Regions from separate parts of the Arthrobacter sp. Cza30 genome, predicted to be linked through region 1. Evidence: riboswitches for the same ligand, from Rfam matches in the RefSeq annotation. Region 1 holds a riboswitch; the other holds the start of a gene.
The links. A riboswitch is a leader RNA that binds a small molecule or an ion and turns the genes downstream of it on or off. The one in region 1 is predicted to bind thiamine pyrophosphate.

Region 1 (7,407 bases):
ACCTGTACCGCAAGGCCCCGAAACTGTTCGTGGTCGCCGTCATCGGTGCCGCGTCGATGGCGGGCCTGCCGCCGCTGTTGGGCTTCGTCGCCAAAGAGTCGGTTTACGAAGCCTTCGTCCACCGGGCCGAAGTCTCCGGCTGGACGGGAGGCCTGCTCCTGGCCGGCGTGGTGGCCGGGTCCATCCTGACCTTCGCCTACAGTGCCCGCTTCGTCTGGGGCGGGTTCGCGGCCAAACCCGGCCGCGCGGCCATCGAGTTCAAGCCCATTCCGTGGGCCTTCCTGGCGGCTCCGGCCGTGCTCGCCGTGGCCACGGTGGTGTTCGGGCTCTGGCCCGCCCCGGTGGAAGCCGCCGTCGCCCCCTACGCCGGACTCTTCACCCTGGACACCGCGGCCACGCACCTGGCGCTGTGGCACGGATTGACGCCGGCGCTCGGGCTGACCGTGATCACCATCGCCGCCGGTGTCGCCCTGTTCCTGCTGCGCACCCCGATAGCGGCCTTCCAGGCCCGGATTCGCTTCATCCCGGACGCGGACCGGATCTACCGCGGCATCATCGGCGTGCTGGACGAGGTGGCCATCTGGGTCACCGGCCGGACCCAGCGGGGCTCGCTGGTCTTCTACCTGTGCGTGATCCTGATCGTGGCGATCGTGACTCCGCTGAGCGCCATCGTCCTGATGGACGCCCCGCTGCCCGAGAGCCTGGTGTGGTTCGATACCCCGGCCCAGGCCATCGCGGGGCTGATCGTGGCGGCAGGCGCGCTTGGTGCCATCCGCGCGAACAAGCGCTTCATGGCGGTGCTGATGGTTTCGGTGGCAGGCTATGGGCTGGCCTTCATCTTCGCCATGCAGGGGGCGCCGGATCTGGCGCTGACCCAGCTGCTGGTGGAAACAGTCTCGCTGGTGGCCATCGTGCTGGCCCTTCGTTCCCTGCCGGCGCGGCTGTGGCTGCGCACGCCGGGGCGCTTCAAACTGCTGCGCGCCATCATCGGAGCCGCTTTCGGCCTCACAATGATCGTGATCGCGATGACGGCGATGGCGTCACGCACGGCCGATCCGGTGTCCCTGGCCTTGCCGCAGCTGGCCTATGAGGGCGGCGGCGGCGAGAACATCGTCAACGTCATCCTGGTGGACATCCGGGCCTGGGACACGTTCGGCGAGATTTCCGTGCTGGCCCTGGCAGCTACCGGCGTGGCCAGCCTGATCTTCATCCGGAGCCGCGGGGAGAAGCGTCCGGAGCCCGTGGACGCCGTCGCCAGCGGGTCCGTGGGGCGCGGCTACGAGACGGTGGCGCACTCGGACCGTGAGGCGGCGGCCCTGGCGACGGCCCGCAAGTTCGCCCTCGTCCCGCGCGACGCCTGGCTGGTGGCCGGCCGGACCCTGGCCCCGGAACGCCGCTCCATCATCTTCGAGGTGATCACCCGCCTGCTCTTCCACTCGGTGATGATCTTCTCCGTCTACCTGCTATTGACCGGGCACAATCTCCCCGGCGGCGGATTCGCCGGCGGCCTGCTGGCCGGTATCGCGCTGACCGTCCGCTATCTGGCCGGCGGACGGATCGAGCTGGCCGAAGCCACCCCCATCAGCGCCGGCCTGCTGCTCGGACTGGGGCTTGGGGCCGCGGCGCTGACCGCCGTCGTCCCGCTCTTCCTGGGCGGCCAGGTCTTCCAGAGCGCGATCCTTGAATTCAGCCTCCCGGTCTTCGGCGACCACAAATTCGTCACCTCGACGATCTTCGACATCGGGGTCTACCTGGTGGTGGTGGGTTTGGTGCTGGACGTGCTGCGCAGCTTCGGCGCCGAAATCGACGAACGCACCGAGGAACGGACCCACGGCCGCCGCAAGGCCGCCGAACTGCAAGTACCCGCAACGATCGAGGAGGAGGTGTCCCGGTGACCGTGAACCTGACGCTGCTGCTGGTGATGGGCGTACTGTTCGCCGTGGGCGTCTACCTGATCCTCGAACGCAGCCTGACCCGGGTCATGCTTGGCCTCATGCTCATCACCAACGGCGCCAACCTGCTGCTGCTCAGCACCGGCGGGCCCGCGGGCCTAGCACCCCTTTTCGGCGGTGACATCCCCGCCGACGCCTACAGCGATCCGCTGCCGCAGGCATTGATCCTGACCTCCATCGTGATTTCCTTCGCCGTCACCGCCTTCATGCTGGCCATCATTTACCGCTCCTGGGTGCTGGGACGGCAGGACGAGGTCCAGGACGACATCGAGGACCGCCGGGTGGCCAACCAGCCCACCTTCGACGCCGAGGACGACGCGGAAATTCCGGCCGAGACCACCGAGTTCGTGCCGCCCGACGAAGCCGAAGAAACGCCAGCCACCACCAGGTCACGGATGGAGAGGAAGCAGTGAACGCCGCCACCCTCGCGCCGCTGGCAGTAGTCCTGCCGCTGTTGGGTGCTGCCCTGGCATTCGTGCTGATCCGCCACCCCAACGCCCAGCGCCGGACCGGTGCCACCACCCTCACGGTGACGCTGGCACTGGAAGCCGTGTTGCTGGCCTCGGCGTGGACCAACGGCGCGCAGGCGGTAAACCTCGGCGGCTGGCTTCCCCCCTTTGGCATCACCCTGGTGGTGGATGAGCTGTCCGCCCTGATGCTGGTGGTCTCCTCCGCCGTCAGCCTGGCGGTGCTGCTGTATGCCTCCGGGCAGGGCATGACCGACGGCGACGAAGAAGGCCCGGTCTCAATCTTCCACCCGACCTACCTGATCCTGGTGGCGGGGGTTTCCAACGCGTTCCTGACCGGCGACCTGTTCAACCTGTACGTCGGCTTCGAAATGCTGCTCACGGCCAGCTACGTGCTGATGACGCTGGGCGGCACCAGCCCGCGGATCCGCGCCGGGGTGACATACGTCGTCGTCAGCGTCATTTCCTCGGTGCTGTTCCTGGTCTCCATCGCGATGATCTACGCGGCCACCGGGACCATCAACATGGCCGACCTGGCGATCAAGCTCGGCCAGTTGGATCCGGCCACCCAGATGACGCTGCACCTGATGCTGCTGGTGGCCTTCGGCATCAAGGCGGCGGTATTCCCGCTGTCCTTCTGGCTCCCCGACTCCTATCCGACGGCGCCGGCGCCGGTTACCGCGGTGTTCGCCGGCCTGCTCACCAAGGTGGGCGTCTACGCCATGATCCGTACGGAGACCCTGCTGTTCCCCGGCGACCGGCTGAACACGTTCCTGATGGTCGTGGCGGTGCTGACCATGGTGGTGGGCATCCTCGGGGCCGTGGCCCAGATCGACATCAAGCGCATGCTCTCTTTCACGCTGGTCAGCCACATCGGCTACATGGTGTTTGGCCTGGCCATGTCCTCGGTGGTGGGGCTCGGCGCGGCGGTCTATTACGTGGCGCACCACATTACGGTGCAGACCAGCCTGTTCCTGGTGGCCGGCCTGATCGAACGCCGCGGCGGAACCACGAACATGGACCGGCTGGGCGGCATGGCCAAGCTGTCGCCGCTGCTGGCCATCCTGTTCTTCGTCCCGGCCATGAACCTGGCCGGCATCCCGCCCTTCTCCGGCTTCCTGGGCAAGATCGGCCTGGTGCAGGGCGGCGTGGAACTGGGCACGCCGGTCGCCTGGGTGCTCGTGGCGGGCAGCATGGTCACGTCGCTGCTGACCCTGCTGGCCATGGCACGGGTCTGGAACCGCGTGTTCTGGCGCCGCCCGGAAGACGCCGAGCACCCGGACCCGGTCCTGGTGGCTACCAAGCCCGACGGGTCCGCGCTGCGGACCACCCGCCACGTGGAGAACGCTCCGCACGGGCGGTTCACCGGGCGGGGCATCGTTCAGTTGCTGCCGCTGCCCATGGTCTGGCCGACGGTCGGGCTGGTGGCGATGGGCGTTGCCCTGACGGTGTTCGCCGGGCCCCTGTTCGAGCTCAGCGACCAGGCGGCGCGCGAGATGCTGCAGCGCACCCCCTACGTCGAGGCCGTCCTGGGTGAGGGCGCCCTGCAGGAGGGGGGCCAATGAGGAAACCGCGCATCTCCCTCTGGGTCGAGCTGCCGCTGCTGGCCTGGCTGGTCATCCTCTGGGGCTCCCTGTGGCAGGATTTCAGCCCGGGCAACCTGATCTTCGGCCTGCTGATCGCGCTGCTCATCGTGAACCTGTTCTACCTGCCGCCGGTCGAACTCAGCGGGCGCTTCAATCCGCTGGCCGCGGCAATCTTCGCCGCCACGTTCGTGTGGCAGGTCGCGGTCGCAAGCGTCCAAGTCCTGTGGCTGGCGCTGACCCGCGGCCCGACGCTGCGCAACGCGGTGGTCGCGGTCCGGCTGAGAAGCCGCTCGGACCTGCTCGTGACTGCCACCGGGCACGCCATTTCGCTGATCCCCGGCAGCTTTGTGGTGGACGTGGACCGCTCGACGTCCACGCTGTACCTGCACGTGATCGACGTGGCCACCGAGGAGGCCGCCGAGCGTTTCCGCGCACAGGTGCGGCGGATCGAGGCCGGCCTGATCCGGACGATGGGCACGAAGGAAGAACTGGCGATGGTCAAGGCCGAAGGTACCGGCAGGGGAGGTGCGGTGTGAACGGGGACATCATTCCGGTTGCGCAAATCGTCGTGAGCGCGGTGCTGGCCGTGGCCGCTGTACTGTCGCTGATCCGGCTGGCCCGCGGGCCGTCGCTGCTGGACCGGCTGCTGGCCATCGACGTGCTGCTGGCGATCGTCTGCGCCGGACTCATCGTGGACATGGCCGCCGGCGGCCACATGAACAACCTGACACTGGTTGTCGTCATCAGCGTTGTCGGCTTCATCGGCTCGGTCGCCGTGGCTCGTTTCGTGACGGACGGGCGGCCCCGTGAACACTGACTTGATCCTCGACATCGGGACCGCCGTCTGCCTGATCGCCGGCGCGGGGATGTCCCTGGCCGCGGCCATCGGCCTGCTGCGGTTTCCGGACCTGCTCTCGCGGATGCACGCCGCCACGAAGCCGCAGGTCTTCGGCCTGCTGCTGCTGCTGACGGGACTGGGATTGCAGCTGCGCAGCTGGGTGGCGGTGCCCATACTCCTCATAGCCTGGCTGTTCCAGCTGCTGACCGTGCCGGTGTCCGCCCACATGGTGGGCCGGGCCGGCTACCGCACCAAACACCTGCGCAAGGAAATCCTCAGCGTGGACGACCTCGACGCGGTGGTGGAGGCGGCGGCGGAGGAAGATTCCGTGGCGTCATCCGATGACGCCATGCCTGCCGGTGCCGACACCGGCAGCCGTGCTGTCACCGGCGGCCAGGACGCCGGGAAGCCGGGGGAACGGCGAACCGCGGGGGCGGCGGCCGCTCCCGGGCGGACCGACCAGGACGACGCCGGGCCCGCGGACGCTCCGTAACCTGCCGGCCAAGGGGACCGGGCCGCGGGCGGGCGCCGGCGGCCGGGACCAGAACGCGATGGGGGACGGGCCCGCGGCCCGTCCCCCATCGGAATCCTCAAGGGACCGCTTAGACCATTTCCCGGGTCTTGTCGTAGCGGATGACCGCCTTGGCGGTGGCGCGCTTGGTCAGCACCTGGATCACCCGCGCCACGGTGCCGGACACCACGGCGAAGGCCACCGCCGCCCGCAGGCTGTTCTCCAGGTCATCGTCGCTCTTGGGCGCATCTTTTCCGGTGACCATCTTCCAGACAAGCCCCAGCAGCTGGCTGGCTGCCAGGCCCGCGCCGATACTCACCAGTGTGCCCAAGAGCCTCAACACAACGCTCATGCCCGCTCCCTTCCGGGGCCGCAGCCCCGTCTCAACTGCTGTTCCGGTTCCCAGCCTACTGCCCGGCACCCGCCGGGGCCGTAAGCCCTCGTGCATTTTCCCGGGGTCTGCGCCCGAATGCCCGCCGCTGCGGGCGAGTGTAGACTGGTACGTGCTGCCAGACAGCATCTAGTGACGACAGGGGAGCGTCCGACCGGCCGGTGCACACCGGAGACCGGGAGGGACGCTGAGAGTGCGGATAGACCGCAGACCCTCGAACCTGCTCCGGTTAGTACCGGCGAAGGGAGTCGAGTTCTCGGGGCGCGCCGCGTGGCCGCCCTCCCCTCCTGCAACCAGGAGGATTCCATGAGTACCGTTTCGAATGCACCCGCCACGCCCACCCCTGCCCGGAAGCAGCGTTACGGCTGGCGGGTGGTGGACATCGTCGTTGCCTCGGTGGTCGCCGTGGCCGTCGGCGTCATCTTCTGGGCCTGGTCGGCGGGCTGGCCGCTGATCGAGGGCCTGACCATAGCTTTCCCGCCTTCCGCCGGGCTGTACACCGGCGGCTGGCTGATGGCGGGCGTGCTGGGCGGGCTGATCATCCGCAAGCCCGGCGCCGCCATCTACTGCGAGATGCTGGCGGCGGTTGTCTCCGCGCTGCTGGGCACGAGCTTCGGCATGACCGTCCTGGTCTCCGGCCTGATCCAGGGCCTGGGCGCCGAGGTCGTCTTCCTGCTCTTTCTGTACCGCAGGTTTAATCTCGGCGTGGCGCTGCTGGCCGGCCTGGGCGCAGGCCTGGCGCTGTCGATCAGCGAGAACATCCTCTACAACATGCTGTGGGCCGCCGAATGGCAGCTCGCCTACGTGGGCTTCGCGGCCGTGTCCGGCGTGGTGATTGCCGGGCTGCTGCCGTGGCTGGCGGTCAGGGGCCTGGCGAAGACGGGTGCGCTGTCCTCCTTCGCCGCGGGACGCACGGCAGACGCCTGAGCCGTTTAATGGGAGCGCAGAGTACGACGGCGGCGCCCCGCCCGGTGCCCGTCCTCGCCGAGGGGTGGGGCTGGCGGCATGCCGGCCGCAAGGATCCGGCGGTGCGCGCGGCCAGTTTCAGCATCGCCCCGGGCGAACGGGTCCTGCTGCTGGGCGCCTCCGGGGCCGGCAAGTCCACGCTGCTGCACGCCATGGCCGGCGTCCTCGGCGACGAGGGCGAAGGCGAGGAGACCGGCCGGTTGAGCGTGGCGGGGGTGCGTCCCTCCGAGGCCCGCGGCCGGGCCGGCCTCGTGCTGCAGGATCCGGAGAGCCAGCTGGTGCTGGCCCGGGTCGGCGACGAGGTGGCCTTCGGGGCGGAGAACCTGTCGCTGCCGCGCGGGCTGATCTGGGACCGGGTCCGTGAATCCCTGGCCGATGTCGGCCTGGCCGTCCCGTTGGACCATCCCACGTCGGCGCTGTCCGGCGGCCAAAAACAGCGGCTGGCGCTGGCCTCGGTCCTGGCCATGCGGCCGGGGCTGCTGCTGCTGGATGAGCCGACGGCAAACCTGGACCCCGCCGGGGTGCGGGAAGTACGGGACGCCGTGGCCCGGGTGCTGGACCGCACCGGCGCCACCTTGGTGGTGGTCGAGCATCGGGTGGCGGTCTGGGCGGACGTCGTGGACCGCGTGATCGTGCTCGCGGCCGGCGGCGGCGTGCTGGCCGACGGGCCGCCGGACCAGGTGCTCGCCGAAGGCG
Region 2 (7,407 bases), on a different contig from region 1:
AGCCGCCGATCCGCCGGCCGGCGGCATCCGCGAGACCGACCAGCCCCAGCACCTCGTCGACGCGGCTCTTGGGCACACCCGCCGCCTGCGCGTACACCGTGAGGTGCGCGGCCGCCGTGCGTCCGGGGTGGAAGCTGGATGCCTCCAGCACCGCGCCCACCGTCTGCAGCGGACGCGCAAGGTCGGCGTAGCGGATGCCGCCGATGGTCGCCGACCCCGCGGTGGGCTTGACCAGTCCGAGCAGCATCCGCAGGGTGGTGGTCTTGCCGGCCCCGTTGGGTCCCAGAAAGCCGGTGACCCGTCCGGGTTCGACGCGCGCGGTCAGATCGGAGACCGCCATGACGGACCCGAACCGCTTGCTGACCCCGGAGAATTCCAGCGGCTGTCCTTCGGGCATGCCGAACCCTCTCGTCGTGCTGAGCATCCTCCCCATCTTGGCGGAACTCCGCTCCGGCCGCCGGGAATGGCGGGCCCGACGCTCCGTCGCCGGGTCGCCGAGACCCCTGGCCGGCGGCTCGTGGGCCCGATCCCGCCGGTGCGCGCCTCCCGGTAACGTTGCGCTCGTGACCGACGTCGACGAGCCCACCGTCCTGGTTCGCACGCGCGGAGGTGTCGGGCGCCTGACCCTCAACCGTCCGCGCGCCATCAACGCCCTCGATCTCGGCATGATCCGTGCGCTGCACCAGGCGCTGGACGCGTGGGAGCGCGACAGCGAGGTCGCCCTGGTCGTCATCGACGGCGCGGGCGAGCGGGGCCTGTGTGCCGGGGGTGACGTGCGCGGACTCGCCGAGCGGGTCAACGCCGGACGCGCCGACGAGACGGCGCAGTTCTTCCGCGAGGAGTACGCGCTCAACGCGCGGATCGCGGAGTATCCGAAGCCGATCGTCGCCTTCGCGGACGGGATCACCATGGGCGGCGGGATCGGGGTGGCCGGCCACGCCGCCATCCGCGTCGTGACCGAGCGCTCGCAGCTCGCCATGCCCGAGACCCGCATCGGCTTCACGCCCGATGTCGGCGGGACGTGGCTGCTGGCGCGCGCACCCGGCCGGCTGGGCGAGTACCTCGGACTGACGGGTTCGACCATGGACGCCTCGGATGCGATCGACGCCGGCTTCGCGGATCACTTCGTCCACTCGGACAGCCTCGGCGACCTCCGCGACGCCTTCGAGACGCGCGCGGACCCGTCCAGCCCCACCGAGCTCGTGCTGCTCTTCGACGACACGCCGCCGCCGTCACGACTGGCCCGCGCACGGGAGTGGATCGACGACGCGTTCGCCGCCGACACCGTCCCGCAGATCATCGAGCGCCTGCGGGAGCGACCGGAGGCCGAGGCATCCGAGACCGCCGACCTGCTCGAGCAGCTCTCGCCGACGGGCCTGGCCGTGACGCTGGCATCCGTCCGTCGCTCCCGCGAGCTGGCGGGGCTGCGCGACGTCCTCGCGCAGGAGTACGGCCTTGTGATGTGGTTCGCCACGACGCAGCCGGACCTCCGAGAGGGGATCCGGGCGCAGGTGATCGACAAGGACCGCTCCCCGCGCTGGCAGCCGCCGACCCTCGCCGAGCTCCCACCGGACGTCGCGGACTCCGCTCTGGCGCATCAGCCCGACAGGCCGCTCTGGGATTGATCGCGAGGCGTGATGAACCGGGAGCCGCGTCGTCGCCCGTATTCGATCGGGATCGCGATCGACTGGTTCTTCTTCGTCTTCGCCGGTCTCGCGTCGGTGTGGCTGGCGTACCTGAGCTTCACAGAGACGTTCCGCATCGGCTGGTGGGGCATCCCGTTCTTCGTCGTGTTCTGGGTACTGCTGGCCTACCTCGTGCTGCCGCGCCTGCATCGCATCCTCACGACCGTCTACGTGCCGGACTACTTCATCGGCCGGGCACGCACGAGTGACGGTCTGCTCGGCGATCCGGTCAACATCGCCTTCCTCGGCCGGGGCGAGCAGATCGAGGCGGCGATGCGCGCCGCCGGATGGACACGCGCGGACGACGTGACCCTCGCGTCCTCATGGCGCCTCATCACCTCGACCCTGCGTCGCCGCAGCTACGACGAGGCGCCCGTCAGCCCGCTGTTCCTGTTCGGCCGGCAGCAGGACTTCGCCTATCAGCAGGAGGTCTCGGGCAATCCCGCGCAGCGTCATCATGTCCGGTTCTGGCAGTGCCCCGACGGCTGGCTGCTGCCGGGCGGACGCCGCGTAGACTGGCTCGCCGCCGGCACGTTCGACACCAGCGTCGGACTGTCGCTGTTCACCTTGCAGGTGACGCACCGCATCGACGCCGACACCGACGTCGAGCGCGACCACATCGTCGCATCGCTGCGGGATGCCGACCCTCGCGTCGTCGTCGACGTCATCGAGGACTTCGCGACCGGCTACCACGCCCGCAACGGCGGGGGCGACAGCATCCGCACCGACGGCGACCTGCCGATCGTGGACGTCCGCGCCCTCGAGGCGGTGCACGCATGAGCGACCCCCGGCCGGAGGCGACCCCGCCCGCCCGGGAGCCCACGCCCCACAAGCGCCCCGCGTACGAGCCGGCCACGCGGCTGCTGGTCCCCACCGGCTACGACCCCGACATGAAGCGGCCGGTGACGACGGTCGCCGGTGCCGCCCTGGTCCTGGTGCGAGTGATCGCGGGGATCGTCGTGCTCGTGGGCATCGCAGCGGGCTGGGACTCGCTGATCGACGACGCCGACTCGCTGCTGGACGGCTTCGACCCCTCGCCCGAGGGGGCGCAGGCCGCGTTGTGGTTCGTGCTCGCCGCCGGCGGCACGGTCCTCGCGATCGACCTGCTGCTGGCGGTGTTCGTCTACCTCGGGCGCAACCCCGCGCGTGTCATCGTGATGGTCATCGCGGCGATCTCGATCAGCACGTCGTTCTTCGCGTGGTGGGCGCAGGGGCAGGAGATCCAGGTGGAGGGGACCTACTTCTCCCTGAGCCTGGACATCCTGATCCTGCTGGCCCTGTCCAGTCGCAGCGCCGCCGCGTATGCGCGTCGCAACGAAAGACGCTGAGCCGGCTGCGCGATCGAGGCTGAGAGCCGCCTCCGGGCCCGTGGCGTACCCTGAGTCCGGCCGCGAAGGCGGCGGAAAGCGGGAGGGTGCGCGTGTTCGACAGTCCGTTGTCGGCCTCGGCCTACGAGGTGCTCGCGGTGGAGCCGGACGCGGACGATGAGACGCTTCGGCGCGCGTACCGCCTGCGCCTGCGGCAGACGCACCCGGACACCGGCGGCGACGCGGCGCTCTTCATCCAGGTGCAGCGTGCATGGGAGCTCATCGGAACGCCGGAGGCGCGGGCGGCCTACGACCGGGGTCACGGCTTCGGCGACACCCCGGCGGCGCAGTGGTCCGGGTCGTCCGGCGAGAGCTGGCGCCCGCCGGCGGCGCGCACCGACACACGACCCCGGGCCCGGTCGTACGGGCATCCCGGCGGCTGGCGACGCGAGCGCTATCTGGATCTGATGCGCGAGTGGGTCGGCCGCGGTGTGGCGCTGGAGGATCCGTACGACCCCGCGCTGGTGCGGTCGGCTCCGCAGCATCTGCGCCGCCTTCTGGCCGACGCGCTCGCCGAGGAGGCGACCGCGCGCATCGTCGCCGACCTCGGGATGGGCTACACGGTGTGGCATGACGTCGCGGCCGTGGGGCGGGATGCCGACGCCGACGCGAAGATCGACCACATCGTGCTCGGTCCGAGCGGCCTCTACGGCATCCTCTCGGAGGACTTCGGCGGGCCGGTGCGGATCCGCCGCGGCGAGTTCGTCGGCGACGGCGTTCCCGGTGCCCCGGTCGCGCAGCTGCTCGCACGGATGCGGGTGATCGCGCGGGCCGCAGGGGTCCGCTTCAGCGGCGCGATCGTCGTGCTCCCCGATGACGACGTGCTGGATGCGATCGAGGAGATCGGCAAGGTGCGCGGGGTGCGCGTCGCGGTGGTCTCCCGCAGCGCCCTGGCCACCGTGCTGCGGCGCGGGATCACCGGCGCCCGCGACATCGGCGGCAACGAGGTCTTCGACGTGCGCACCCGCCTGCAGCAGACCGTGCGCTTCGCCTGACGTCCGAAAACCGCCGGCGGAACGAGGGAACCCCTCGTCAGTCGTTCAGGCCGAACAGGTCCAGCGGATGGGTGAGTCGCCACCACGGCGACGGGTCGGCGACGTCGTCCGCGAGCCGGAGGTCCACCGTCGCGGTGTCGACCGGGCCGGCGACATCGAGGGAGCCGACCGTCTCACCGGCGTCGCGGTCGTCGCCGAGGTCGAAGGTGGTCGTGACGGTGCCCGCCTGCCCGTTCCACAGCACCACCGACGCGTCCTCGGCGGTGACGATCTCGACCTTCTCGCCCCACCGCGTCTCGACGTACCCTGCGACGCTGCCCTCCGTCACCGACGGCTCCAGCTGCAGGTCCTGCTCCAGCTGGGCGTAGAGATCCCGGCTGGCGGCGAGCCGCGCAGCGTCGTCCGGCTGGCCGAGCACCGACGCGAACAGACGCACGGTGGTGTCGCCGATCGCGACGTCCTTGGCCGACAGCAGGTTCCACGCGTCGAGCGTGCCGGTCTTGATGCCCAGGACGCCCGGGTCGGCGAGGAGGCCGTTGGTGTTCTCGACGAGTCCGGCGCCGGGCAGCTGCACCGACGGCTTCGCCACGATCTCGGCGATGACGGGATTGGCCAGCGCCTTCTGCGCGAGGGCGATGAGCGCCTCCGGGCTGGCGGCATTGCCCGGGTCCATGCCGGTCGGCTCCACGACCGTCACGCCGGGGACACCGTGCGACTCCAGCCACGCGCGAGCAGCGGACGCGAAGACGGCATCCGAGGGCCAGAGGTTCTGCGCCAGACGGTCGGCGTAGTTGTTCGCCGAGCCGATCAGCATGCCTTCGAGCATCTGATACTGCGTCAGGACGCCCCCGACGGGAACGTCGAGCGCCGACTCGCCGTTCGCACGGTACTGCCAGTAGCGGGTGCTGTCGGCGGCGGTGAAGCGGAACTCCGGACCCTGCTCGCCGGGCGACAGCGGCATCTCGTCGAGGACGACCAGCGCCGTCACGACCTTGGTGATGCTCGCGATCGCGTCGGGGTCCGTCGCGGAGGCCACGGCGCCGGGGAAGCCGTCCACCGCCACCGCCGCACTGCCTTCGGCAGGCCACGTCAGCGCGGCCGCCGGCGCCGCCGCCGGCTGCACCTGCACGGCGGTCACGGTGGGCGCGACCGCGTGCAGCGGCCACAGGAGCGTGGTGCCGGAGTAGGCGCCGAGGAGGCCCGCGATGACCGCCACCGGGGCGATGACCCCCGCTCGCAGCGGCGAGCGGCGCGGCGCGTTCGCGAGCAGGTCCTTCTCGACGGGCACGTAGGGACTCGCTGCCGCGGTGAGGTCGCCCGGAGCCGGCATCCGGCCGACAGTGCTCCCGTCGACCCACGCCAATGCCCGAGGCCGGCTGACGACCTCGGCGGGCCGGAACGCCGCGGTGGCGGCGCCGGCGGGGGACTCGGGTGCCGAGAGGGAGCCGGTGCCGATCGAGGCGTCCGTGGCGGTGTCGGTGGCCGTCGCCGCCGGCACCGGCGGCGACGCGACGGTGAGCCCGGTGTCGCCGGCAGCGGCGGGCGCCGCGCTGCGCGCCGGATGCGCGGTGTCCGCGGTGTCCGACTGCCGGGGCGGGGCCGCCTCTCCCTGCGCCGCGTCGCCGGACAGGACCGGGATCGCACCCGTCCGCGCGCGCCGTTCGCGGCGCGTGCGCGGGGGAGCGTCGTCCAGTGTCACTCGCTCAAGATACCCCGCACGCGCGGCGGTATACTCGAGGCCACAACCACGGGAGTCCGGTGAGCCGGGCTGAGAGGAAGCGATCCACGCTTCGACCGTCGAACCTGATCCGGATCATGCCGGCGCAGGGAGGAGTTCATATGCACACGTCCACGTCCACCGTCGACTCCGCTCGCGGCGGGAAGACCCCGACGAACCGCTACCGCTGGCGCGTCGTCGACATCGTGGTGGCCGCCGTCCTCGGCGTCGCCCTGGGCCTGGTGTTCTGGGCCTGGAACACCGTCGGCTATGCCTGGTTCACCGCGATGGACGGCTTGACCCCCGGCCTCGGCGGGATCGCCGTGGGCATCTGGCTCATCGGCGGCGTGATCGGCGGCCTGGTCATCCGCAAGCCGGGAGCCGCGCTGCTGGTCGAGGTGATCGCCGCGATCGTGTCGATGCTCATCGGGAACGTGTGGGGCGTGTCCACTGTTCTCTCCGGCCTCGTGCAGGGGCTCGGCGCGGAGCTCATCTTCGCGCTGTTCCTGTACCGGCGGTTCACTCTTCCGGTGGCGATCCTCGCCGGCGCGGGCGCCGCTGCGGCCGCGTGGATCTTCGAGCTGTTCTACGGCAGCTCGCCGAACATCCTGAAGACGCTGGAGTTCAACCTCATCTACCTCGGGTCGGTGCTGGCGTCCGGGGCGGTGCTCGCCGGCGTCGTCGGATGGGCCGCGGTGCGGGCGCTCGCGGCGACGGGGGCGCTGAACCGCTTCGCGGCCGGACGCGAAGCGCGCCGCGAGGTCTGACATGCCGACCACCCGCCCGGCCCGCATCACGGCGGCGGGCTGGGGATGGCGCTACGCCGGGCGTCGTGCACCGGCCGTGCGCGATGTGTCCTTCACGATCGAGCCCGGCGAGCGCGTGCTGCTGCTCGGCGCGTCCGGTGCGGGCAAATCGACGCTGCTCGCCGGCATCGCGGGCCTTCTCGGCGGTGCCGACGAAGGCGACGAGACCGGCTCGCTGCTCGTCGACGGCCACCGCGCCGAAGCGCAGCGCGGTCGTGTGGGGCTCGTGCTGCAGGATCCGGACGCCGGGGTGGTGCTCTCACGTGTCGGTGACGACGTCGCGTTCGGCTGCGAGAACCTCGGCGTCCCGGCGGCCGAGATCCCGGCGCGCGTGCGCGAGGCGCTCGACGCGGTCGGGCTCCGCGTGCCGCTGACGCATCCGACGAAGGCCCTGTCGGGCGGGCAGAAGCAGCGACTGGCTCTGGCCGGGGTGCTGGCCATGCGTCCCGGCGTGCTGCTTCTGGACGAACCGACCGCCAACCTCGATCCCGAGGGCGTTCGCGACGTGCGGGAATCCGTGGCGCGCGCCGTGGCGGAGACCGGTGCGACCCTCGTGGTCATCGAGCACCGCACCCCGGTATGGGTCGACCTCATGGATCGCGTGCTGGTCGTGGGTGCCGAGGGCGGCCTCCTCGCCGACGGCCGACCTGACGAGGTGTTCGCCCGCCACGGCGCGACGCTGGCGTCGGCGGGCGTGTGGGTGCCGGGGCATCCGCTCGAGCTGCCGGTGCTGCACCCGGCCGCGCCGGCCGCCGACGCCGTGCTGGAGGCATCCGCTCTGTCCATCTCGCGCGACGGACGCGCCGTCGTGCGCGAAGGACTGGACGTGCGCGTCCC

Region 2: linked by a shared signal. The riboswitch ahead of AC5RVZ_RS00925 (ECF transporter S component) and the one ahead of AC5RVZ_RS06355 (ECF transporter S component) in region 1 are both predicted to bind thiamine pyrophosphate.

What each region holds. Positions count from the first base shown of each region.
Region 1 covers NZ_JBNHGA010000002.1:236,176-243,582, reverse strand. The annotation lists gene AC5RVZ_RS06390 (Na+/H+ antiporter subunit A) at 1-1,895, shown strand, start outside; gene AC5RVZ_RS06385 (Na(+)/H(+) antiporter subunit C) at 1,892-2,365, shown strand; gene AC5RVZ_RS06380 (Na+/H+ antiporter subunit D) at 2,362-3,984, shown strand; gene AC5RVZ_RS06375 (Na+/H+ antiporter subunit E) at 3,981-4,541, shown strand; gene AC5RVZ_RS06370 (MrpF/PhaF family protein) at 4,538-4,822, shown strand; gene mnhG (monovalent cation/H(+) antiporter subunit G) at 4,812-5,336, shown strand; gene AC5RVZ_RS06360 (DUF4235 domain-containing protein) at 5,446-5,706, opposite strand; TPP riboswitch at 5,876-6,009, shown strand; gene AC5RVZ_RS06355 (ECF transporter S component) at 6,052-6,672, shown strand; gene AC5RVZ_RS06350 (ABC transporter ATP-binding protein) at 6,681-7,407, shown strand, end outside.
Region 2 covers NZ_JBNHGA010000001.1:218,853-226,259, forward strand. The annotation lists gene AC5RVZ_RS00895 (ABC transporter ATP-binding protein) at 1-397, opposite strand, end outside; gene AC5RVZ_RS00900 (enoyl-CoA hydratase/isomerase family protein) at 564-1,625, shown strand; gene AC5RVZ_RS00905 (LssY C-terminal domain-containing protein) at 1,638-2,465, shown strand; gene AC5RVZ_RS00910 (hypothetical protein) at 2,462-3,013, shown strand; gene AC5RVZ_RS00915 (DnaJ domain-containing protein) at 3,106-4,047, shown strand; gene AC5RVZ_RS00920 (D-alanyl-D-alanine carboxypeptidase family protein) at 4,085-5,746, opposite strand; TPP riboswitch at 5,785-5,896, shown strand; gene AC5RVZ_RS00925 (ECF transporter S component) at 5,887-6,531, shown strand; gene AC5RVZ_RS00930 (ABC transporter ATP-binding protein) at 6,533-7,407, shown strand, end outside.